DNA from 3 places in the Saccharopolyspora antiqui genome. Region 3 is predicted to be linked to each of the others. Evidence: riboswitches for the same ligand, from Rfam matches in the RefSeq annotation. Region 3 holds a riboswitch; each other region holds the start of a gene.
What was found. Region 3 has a riboswitch for S-adenosylmethionine ahead of ACTWQN_RS19650 (aminotransferase class V-fold PLP-dependent enzyme). Riboswitches for the same ligand answer to the same signal wherever they lie in the genome.
Positions count from the first base shown of each region.

Region 1: another riboswitch for S-adenosylmethionine. It lies ahead of ACTWQN_RS35325 (methionine ABC transporter ATP-binding protein); the one in region 3 lies ahead of ACTWQN_RS19650 (aminotransferase class V-fold PLP-dependent enzyme).
Region 2: another riboswitch for S-adenosylmethionine. It lies ahead of thrC (threonine synthase); the one in region 3 lies ahead of ACTWQN_RS19650 (aminotransferase class V-fold PLP-dependent enzyme).

Region 1 covers NZ_JBQQBO010000037.1:11,391-14,655, forward strand. Annotated here, with positions in the region: gene ACTWQN_RS35315 (MetQ/NlpA family ABC transporter substrate-binding protein) at 1-151, opposite strand, end outside; gene ACTWQN_RS35320 (ABC transporter permease subunit) at 247-930, opposite strand; gene ACTWQN_RS35325 (methionine ABC transporter ATP-binding protein) at 927-1,946, opposite strand; SAM riboswitch class I at 2,192-2,281, opposite strand; gene rsmA (16S rRNA (adenine(1518)-N(6)/adenine(1519)-N(6))-dimethyltransferase RsmA) at 2,457-3,265, opposite strand, start outside.
Region 2 covers NZ_JBQQBO010000005.1:65,968-69,232, forward strand. Annotated here, with positions in the region: gene ACTWQN_RS10745 (DNA internalization-related competence protein ComEC/Rec2) at 1-320, shown strand, start outside; gene thrC (threonine synthase) at 400-1,668, opposite strand; SAM riboswitch class I at 1,681-1,810, opposite strand; gene holA (DNA polymerase III subunit delta) at 1,907-2,893, shown strand; gene rpsT (30S ribosomal protein S20) at 2,970-3,230, opposite strand.
Region 3 covers NZ_JBQQBO010000012.1:25,842-29,106, reverse strand. Annotated here, with positions in the region: gene ileS (isoleucine--tRNA ligase) at 1-1,268, shown strand, start outside; SAM riboswitch class IV at 1,414-1,529, shown strand; gene ACTWQN_RS19650 (aminotransferase class V-fold PLP-dependent enzyme) at 1,568-2,905, shown strand; gene lspA (signal peptidase II) at 3,122-3,265, shown strand, end outside.

The DNA of each region.
Region 1 (3,265 bases), on a different contig from region 3:
CCTTGATGTACTGCAGGATCTCGCCGTGCGGGGTCGGGCTGACCCCGACCCGCAGCGGCGCATTCGGGTCCTCGGCGGCCGAGCCGCCGCCTCCGCACGCGGCCAACACCAGTCCGGCGGCGGCCACCAGGGCAGCGAAGCGCAAACGCATCAGTTGTGTCCTTTCTGGACAGAGCAGGAGAGGGTTGTGCGTGCGAAAGCGGGCTACGGCGGTTTCGCACGCATGAATGGTTGGGGGGCGAATGGCTAAGCAGCAGTGGTGCGGCGCCGGTCGACGAGTTTCGCGGTGCGATCGGTGATCAGCTGCATGGCGAAGGCCAGCACCCCGAGCACGACCACCGATCCGTACAGGATCCGGTCGTCGTAGCCCTGGTAGCCGTCCTGGATCGCGGTGGTGCCCAGTCCCCCGCCGCCGATCGCACCGGCCATCGCGGCGTAACCGATCAGCGCCACCGCGGTGACGCCGACCGCACCGACCAGCGCGGCTCGGGCCTCGCCGAGCAGCACCGTCCACACGATCCGCAGCCGAGAAGATCCGGTGGTGATCGCCGCCTCCACAACGGTGAAGCCGACCTCGCGCAACGCGTTCTGCGTCAACCGGGCGAAGAACGGGATGGCGCCGATGGTCAGCGGCACGATCACCGCGGTGCTGCCGATCGAGGTGCCGATCAACAGCCGGGTGAACGAGGCCAGCACCACCAGCAGCACCACGAACGGCACCGAACGCACCACGTCGACGACGACCCCGAGCACCCGGTACAGCACGGGTCTCGGGTTCAGGCCGACCGGCGAGGCGAGGTGCAGCAACACCCCGAGCGGCAAACCCCCGAGCACCGCCAGCAGGGTGGAGACCAGCACCATGTAGAGCGTTTCGACCGTCGCTTCGGCGAGTAGTTCGAAGACCTCCGACCAGGGGGTCACATCGGTCACGCAGCAACTCCGTCAACGCACACCGGAGCGCGTCGCACGTGCGCATCCCGCTCGATCATCCACTTCAGAGCCGCCTCGGCGCGCTCACCGGTCAGGCCGATCTTGAACTTCGCCACCGGCGTGTCCCCGAGGCGGGTGAGCCCGCCACCCAGGATCGCCAGCTCGACACCGAAGCGGCTGGCGGCTTCCGGCAGCAGCGCGCCAACCGCGGCGAACCCGACGAGCACGACCTCGGCGACGACGTCGTGCCGACCACCGGTCGGCTTGAGCGGCTCCGCCTGGTCGGTGTCGGGCAGCAGCGCCGAACCCACTCGGCTGCCCGGCGCGGCCACCAGGTCGATGACCTTGCCGTGCTCCACCACCCGGCCGCCCTCCAGCACCGCGACGTCGTCGGCGATCCTGCGGACCACCGCCATGTCGTGAGTGACCACCAGCACGGTGACACCCAGTTCGGCGCGGGCGCGGTCCAGCACCGTGAGCACCGAGTCGGTGGTGCCCGGGTCGAGCGCCGAGGTCGGTTCGTCGGCCAGCAGCACCGACGGCTTGGCGGCCAGCGCACGGGCCACCGCGACCCGCTGGCGCTGCCCGCCGGAGAGCTGGTCGGGGTAGACCGAGGCCTTGTCGGTCAGGCCCACGAGGTCCAGCAGCTCGCCCACCCGGCTGCGCCGCTGCGGGCCGGTCAACCCGGCCGCTTCCAGCGGCAACGCGATGTTTCCTGCGGCGGTGCGCTGCCGCAGCAGCGAATCACCCTGCGGCACCACGCCGATCTGCCGGCGCGCGGCGCGAAGCGCCTTGCCATCAAGGGAAACCAGGTCGGTGCCATCGACGCGGATGGCTCCGGCGTCCGGCTTCTCCAGCAGCGCGATGCAACGCGCCAGGGTGGACTTGCCGGCGCCGCTCGGGCCGACCACACCGCACACCGCACCGGCCGCGACCTCCATCGACACGCCGTCGAGGGCGCGGACGGTTCCGTTGTTGTGCTGGAAGGACTTGGTCAGGTTCTCGACTGTGATCACGATCGGCTCCACATCAGCTCGCGACGGCCGCGCACGCGGAAGCGGCGACAGGCCAAGGAACTTCGGACAGGGAGGAAGGGCTGGGTCACATCTCGCGACGACAGGCGGTGGTCGTCCGACGCCCGTGGTCGATGACGCGTCGCTGCGTCAGCAGCCTCCGGATGTGGCTTTGCCTCGATCGGGCCAGCTGACCTCGGGTTTGACCGGCAGGCGGGCTGGCTAACAGCGCGTTGGACTCCACAACAACTCCATCGGTCCTGGCGTTAGCACCTGCCCTGATCGGGTGGTTGCTGCGGCTTCGCTGAGCCAGGTCTCTCGGCCGCTCGGGATGGATTTCCCGAATAGTAGAACCCACTGGCGGATTCCAGCGCAAGTTGATAGCCGTCACTTTCCGAAATCGTTTGCCAAATCACACACCTGGACGAGCGGGAATTTTCCCGCCATACCAGGTGTTACCAGTGACTCCGTGTAATGGAAGTGCTTCGGTTGGCAAGCGTCCGGATGGGTGGTTCAGCGAGCGCTCTCGGCAGCCGCGGCCTCGGCGATGCGCGCGAAATCGCCGATCGACAACTGCTCGCCGCGCGCCGCCGGATCGACGCCCGCAGCACGTAGCACGGCCTCCGCCCGGCTCGCGGACCCGGCCCAGCCCGATAGCGCGGCGCGCAACGTCTTGCGCCGCTGGGCGAACGCGGCATCCACCACCCGGAAGACCTCCTGCCGCGACACCGTCGACGGCGGCGCGATGCGCCGGAACGAAACCAATCCGGAGTCCACATTGGGCACTGGCCAGAACACCTTGCGCGGCACCGGACCGGCGCGCCGCACATCGGCGAACCACGCCGCCTTGGCGCTCGGCACGCCGTAAACCCGGCTGCCCGGCTTCGCGGCCATCCGATCGGCGACCTCGGACTGCACCATGACCAGGCCGTGCACCAGGCTCGGCAGCTCGGCCAGCAGGTGCAGCACGACCGGCACCGCCACGTTGTACGGCAGGTTCGCGACCAGCGCTGTCGGTGGCTTCGCGAACTCCGCCGCGCGGACCCGCAGGGCGTCCGCTTCCAGCACGGTGAGCCGGTCGGCCAGCGCCGGAGCGAACTCGGCGGCGGTGCGCGGCAGCCGCGCCGCGAGCACCGGGTCGATCTCGACGGCGATCACCGCTCCGGCGGCAGGCAGCAGGGCGAGCGTCAGGGAGCCCAGCCCGGGGCCGACCTCCAGGACGACGTCGTCCAAGCCGACCGAGGCCGACGCCACGATGCGGCGCACCGTGTTCGGATCGTGCACGAAGTTCTGGCCGAGCTTCTTCGTCGGCCGGATGTCGA
Region 2 (3,265 bases), on a different contig from region 3:
GCGACATCGAACTGCCGGGGCAAGGCCGACTGGTGGTGTCCGGGGCGGATCTGCGAGCCGACGTGCTCAAGATCCCGCACCACGGATCCCGCTACACCACACCGCGTTTCCTGCAAGCAGTGCGTCCACGGCTGGCCGTGATCAGCGTCGGAGCTGGCAACAGCTACGGCCACCCAAGTCCGTTCGTGGTCGACACCCTCACCCGCGCGGGCACCAGAGTGCTCCGCACCGACCAGGAAGGAGATATCGCCATCCTGCCCGGCCCGCAAGGCCCCCGCTACGTCTCGCGAGGCGACCCGTTGCGCGCGACGGAGTCGTAGCCGATGCCAAGAACCGAGCGGCACCGCACGAGTGCCGGTCGCCACCCTCCGGCGGGTGCCGCTCGGTTTCCGGACGGGATTACAGGCCGAGGGCTTGGTTGACCGCCTCGGTGGTCGGGGCGATGGTGGCCTTCGGGCCGAGCTGGTCCTGCACCGCGTCCAGGGTCTTCAGCCCGTCACCGGTGATCAGCAGCACGGTGTCGGCGTCCGGGTCGATCTTGCCGGTTTCGATGAGCTTCTTCGCGGTGGCCACGGTGACCCCACCGGCGGTCTCGGCGAAGATGCCCTCGGTGCGGGCCAGCAGCCGAATGCCGTCGCGGACCTCGTCGTCGCTGACGTCCTCGATGGCGCCACCGGTCTTGCGCACGATGTCCAGCACGTACGGGCCGTCGGCGGGCGCGCCGATGGCCAACGAGCGGGCGATGGTGTCCGGCCGCACCGGCTGGACCACGTCGTGGCCGTTCTTGAACGCCGTGGACACCGGGGAGCAGCCGGTGGCCTGCGCGCCGAAGATCCGCACCGGGCTCGGCTCCACCAAGCCGACCTGGCCGAGCTCGTTGAATCCCTTGTAGACCTTGGTCAGCTGAGAACCAGAGGCGATCGGCACCACGATCTGCTCGGGGATGCGCCAGCCGAGCTGCTCGGCCACCTCGAAGGCCAGCGTCTTGGATCCCTCGGAGTAGTAGGGCCGCACGTTGACGTTGACGAACGCCCAGTCCTCGTGCTCCGAGGCCAGTTCGGTGGCCAGCCGGTTCACGTCGTCGTAGTTGCCGTCGACGGCCAGCAGCGACCCGTCGTAAACCGCGCTCATCAGGATCTTGGCGCGCTCCAGGGTCTTGGGCACCAGCACCACCGAGTCCCAGCCGGCGCGGGCGGCTGCGGCGGCAACCGCGTTGGCCAGGTTGCCGGTCGAGGGGCAGGCCAGCACCTTGAAGCCGAACTCGCGGGCCGCGGCCAACGCCACCGCGACCACGCGGTCCTTGAACGAGTGGGTGGGGTTGCCGGTGTCGTCCTTGATCCAGATCCGCTTGACGCCCAGCGCCTGGGCGAGCTTGTCGGCCCGGATCAGCCTGGTACAGCCCGGTTCGGTGTTCGGGTGCTCCTCGACGTTGGAGGGGACCGGAAGCAACTGCTTGTAACGCCAGATCGAGCGCGGCCCGGCTTCGATGTCCTCCCGGCGGATCCGGCCGAAGTCGTAGGCGACCTCCAGCGGGGAGAAGTCTTCGAGGGAGACGAACTCGGGGGCCAGCGGCTGCCGGTGCCCCTCTTCCTTGGACACCAATTCGACGGCATTACCCAGGTCCAAGGCTTTGTTGGCAGCGGTCTGGGCATGGGCAGCAACGGTCATCGCGAGGTCCTCTCCTCATCTGTCCCGCGGACGGGTCGGAATTGGCACCGCTTTCGCCAGCGGCCTCGCGCAAGTACACGATTCGCTGACGACGGTTGCCGGGGCTTCATCGGGCCGTTCCCTCTGCCCCTCTGGATGAGCTATGCAGTTGTGCCCGCAACGCTAGTGGACCGCGCCTGGTCCTGGCCAGGGCGATCCAGATGGCGGGACTGTCGCCGATGCGTGCGACGATGCGTGCATGAACGCACCGGCCGTGGTCCCCGATCCGCTGCAGCTGGTTCTCGGCGACGAGGAACTGCTGGTGGAACGCGCGCTGTGGGCCGCCGTCGGCGCCGCCCGCGCCGCTGATCCGGAAGCCGAGCTGCGCCGCGTGAAGGTGAGCGAACTCACCCCGCCGGAGCTGACCGAACTGCTCAGCCCGTCGCTGTTCGCAGAGGGCCGGGTGCTCGCCATCGAATCGGCGCAGGACGCCGGTAAGGAGATCGCCGAAGCCCTGCTGATGCACGCCCGGCAACCGGCCGACGGCGTCATGCTGGTCGTCGTGCACAGCGGTGGCGGGCGGGCCAAGCACGCCAAGGAGCTACCAGGCGCGTTGCGCAAGCTCGGCGCGCGGGTCACGGAGTGCAACAAGATCACCAAGCCCGCCGAGCGGGAGGCGTTCGTCCGCGACGAGGTGCGGCGGGCTGGCGGCAAGACCGACGCCGCCGGAGTGGCCGCGCTGATCGAGACGGTCGGCTCGGATCTGCGGGAGCTGTCATCCGCGGCTGCGCAGCTGGTCGCCGACACCGGCGGCAAGGTCGACGAGGTCGCGGTGCGCCGCTACCACCGAGGGCGGGCGGAGGTCACCGGTTTTGCGGTCGCGGAGAAGGCGGTGACCGGGGACCGGGCGGGTGCTCTGGAGGCGCTGCGCTGGGCGGTGCAGCTCGGCGTCGCGCACGTGCTGATCGCCGACGCCCTCGCGGACTCGGTCCGCACCATCGGCCGGGTCGCCGCCGCCGGTGGCCGGGGCGACCCGTTCCGGCTGGCCAGTGAGCTGGGCATGCCCGCGTGGAAGGTGAAGAAGGCGCTGGCGCAGTCCCGCGGCTGGAACCCGACGAGTCTCGCCGCGGCGCTCCAGGCGGTCGCCGAGGTGAATGCCGGGGTCAAGGGTGTCGCCGCAGATGCCACCTACGCATTGGAACGCACGGTCCTGCGCCTGGTCGAACTCCGCAACCAGCGCTCCTGACACCCGCAGCCAGGCTTGGGTGCACAGCAAAAGGCCCCTTCCCGAGGAGGAAGGGGCCGAAAGCTCGGGCCGTGGCTCAGAGCTGGTTGGCGCGCCGCGCCAGCGCGGACTTCTTGTTCGCGGCCTGGTTCTTGTGGATGACGCCCTTGCTGGCGGCCTTGTCCAGCGCGCGGCTGGCGGCCCGCTGCAGCTCGATGGCCTGGTCCTTCTCACCAGCGTCAGCGGCCTCGCGGAACTTGCGGATGGCGGTCTTGACCGAGGACTTGACGGCCTTGTTGCGCAGCCGGTTCTTCTCGTTGGTCTTGATCCGCTTCATCTGGGACTTGATGTTGGCCACTGTCGCGCCTCTTCCTGGTCTGTCGAATCGGTCGT
Region 3 (3,265 bases):
ACTACCCGGACGTCAACGAGGTCTTCGACCGCGACGGCTCGGATGCGATGCGCTGGTTCCTGATGTCCAGCCCCATCCTGCGGGGCGGCGACCTGGTGGTCACCGAGCGCGGTATCCGCGACGCGGTGCGGCAGGCGGTGCTGCCGCTGTGGAACTCCTGGTACTTCCTGGCGCTGTACGCCAACGCCGCGGGCGTCCCCGGTGAGTCCAGTGTGGACAGCAAGCACGTGCTGGACCGCTACGCGCTGGCCAAGACCAACGAGCTGGTCGGCGACGTGCAGTCGGCGATGGACGCCTTCGACCTGGCCGGTGCCTGCGCGCACGTGCGCGATTTCCTCGAAGTGCTGACGAACTGGTACGTGCGCCGCTCCCGCGACCGGTTCTGGGCCGGTGACCGGGACGCGATCAACACGCTGCACACCGTGCTGGAGGTGACCTGCCGGGTGGTGGCGCCGCTGCTGCCGCTGACCGCCGAGGCGGTCTGGCGGGGGCTGACCGGTGGCCGGTCGGTGCACCTGGCGGACTGGCCGCTGGTCGACGAACTGCCCGCGGACGCCGCGCTGGTGACCGCGATGGACCAGGTGCGGCAGGTGTGCTCGTCGGCGTTGGCGCTGCGCAAGGCCAACAAGCTGCGGGTGCGGTTGCCGCTGGCCAAGCTCGTGGTCGCCACCCCGCAGGCGGAGGTGTTGCGACCGTTCACGGATCTGATCCGCGACGAGGTCAACGTCAAGGAGCTCGAACTGAGCACCGACGTCGCCGCGCACGGCCGCTTCGAGATCGCGGTCAACGCGCGGGCCGCCGGTCCGCGGCTGGGTCGCGACGTGCAGAAGGTGATCAAGGCGGTGAAGTCCGGCGAGTGGCGGCGCACCGGCGACACCGTGGTCGCGGCGGGTATCGAGCTGCGGGATGGCGAGTTCACCGAGCGGCTGGTGTCCACCGACACCGGAGCGGCCTCGGCTCTGCCGAACGGCAACGGGCTGGTGGTGCTGGACATCGAGGTGACCCCGGAGCTGGCCGCCGAAGGCCTGGCCCGCGACGTGGTCCGCGTCGTCCAGCAGGCCCGCCGCGAGGCGGACTTCGAGGTGTCGGACCGGATCACGGCCACCGTGTCGGCGCCCGCCGACGTGTTGGACGCCCTCGCCGCGCACCGCGAATTCATCGCGGGCGAAACCCTCGCGAACGCGGTTGAACCCGGCGCCGTTTCGGACGGCTTCACCGGCACCGTTGGCGAAGGCACCGAGATCAAGGTCGCCGTCACCAAGGCGTAGCCCCAGGTGAAGGGCACCTTTTACCAAGTTACTTGGCGAAAGGTGCCCTTCACCCTTCACTGGATCCGGTGTGACGACGGCTGTTCCCACGTGCTGGGAACCTTGTTGCTCTGGTGCGGCGGTTTTCCTAAGGTGCTGGGTCGAAGGTCATGAGTGCCAGCGTCAAGCCCCGGCTTGCTGGCCGGCAACCCTCCTACCGCGGTGGGGTGCCCCGGGTGAGGACCTGGCCGGTCGCGTGGGGCGACTCGGCAAGCGCGGACCCTTCCTGGCGGGTCCGGTGAGGCCCGAGGAGGGGCACCATGTCGTCCGCCGTCATCGACATACCAGTTCAGTCCAATGTGGAGTATCGGATTCCCGCCGTGGTGGGTGGCGCGCTGCGGGTTCCGCTGGTCACCGGGGAAAGCGTCGGCTACGCCAATCTCGATCACGCGGCCAGCGCGCCGTGCCTGCGGGCCGTGCGGACGGCGGTGGACGAACTGCTGCCCTGGTACGCCAGCGTGCACCGCGGCGCCGGTTTCGCCTCCCAGGTGTGCACCCGGGTCTACGAAAGCGCTCGCGGCAAGCTGCTGGATTTCGTCGGCGCCCGGCGCACCGACTCGGTGGTCTTCACCCGCAACACCACCGACGCGCTGAACCTGCTGGCCCGCGCACTGCCGCGCGGCACGTCCGTGGTCGTCTTCGATACCGAGCACCACGCCGCGCTGCTGCCGTGGACGGGTCCGCGGGTGCGCCGCATCGCCGCGCCGGAGACGCCTGCGGACGCGGTCGCCGCGTTGGACGCGGCGCTGGCCGACTGCCCGGAGGGGCCGCGGCTGGCGGTGCTCACCGGCGCCTCCAACGTCACCGGCGAGCTGTGGCCGATAGCCGAGCTCGCACGGGTGGCTCGCCGTCGCGGCGCGCGCACCGTGCTGGACGCCGCCCAACTCGCCCCGCACCGGCCGGTGCGGATCACCGAGCTCGACGTCGACTACGTGGCGCTGTCCGGGCACAAGTTGTACGCGCCGTTCGGCGCCGGTGCGCTGATCGGCCGCGCGGACTGGCTCAACGCCGCCGAGCCGTACCTCGCCGGTGGCGGCGCCACCCGGTCGGTGCGGGAACGGTCCGTGAGCTGGACGACCGGGCCGCAGCGGCAGGAGGCCGGTTCGCCGAACACCGTCGGCGTGCACGCGCTGGCGGTGGCCTGCCAGGCGCTCGCGGCGAACTGGGCGAACATCGTCGAGCACGAGCAGGCGCTGCTGACCAGGCTGCGGGCCGGGCTGCGCGGCGTGCCGGGGCTCCGGGAGCTCCGCCTGTTCGACGCCGACCACGACCGGGTCGGCGTGGTGAGCTTCACGGTTGACGGTCAGGATCCCGGTCTGCTGGCTGCGGCGCTGTCGGCGGAGCACGGCATCGGCGTTCGCGACGGGTTGTTCTGCGCACACCTGGCCACCCGTCGGCTGCTCTCGCGGGCTGGCTCGGACGCCGACCGCGCGGTGCGGATCAGCGTCGGCCTGGGAACCACGCACGAGCACGTCGACCGCGTCGTCAGCGCCCTGCGGAACCTGGTGATCGACGGCCCCACCTGGCACTACGAGCAGGCCGACGGCCAATGGGTCCCCATCGACGACCCCCGCCCGGCCCCGGGCTTCCTCGACTGATCGTTCCGCGATCCGGAAGCTGGGGGTGGGGTGAAGGGCACCTTTCGCCAAGTTAGTTGGTAAAAGGTGCCCTTCACCTCTCAGTTGGCGGTGGGTTTTGCGGCGGCGGTTTCGGGTGGCGGCGGCACCCGCCGGGTGGTGGTAGGTCGGATGGTGATCGGCCGCCTGCGGACGGAGGTGGTACTGCCGCGATGCGTTCGGTCCGGTTCAGGGACAATGGCCGTTGTGAGCACCGAGCAGTCTTCCTCCGGGCAGTCCCCCGCAGAGCGGGCGGACGGCGAGCAGACCGTCGCAGCGCAGGACCCCGAGACGCGAACCGACGCGGCGGACACCGGCAAGTCGCCGCGCGTCGGGTCCCGG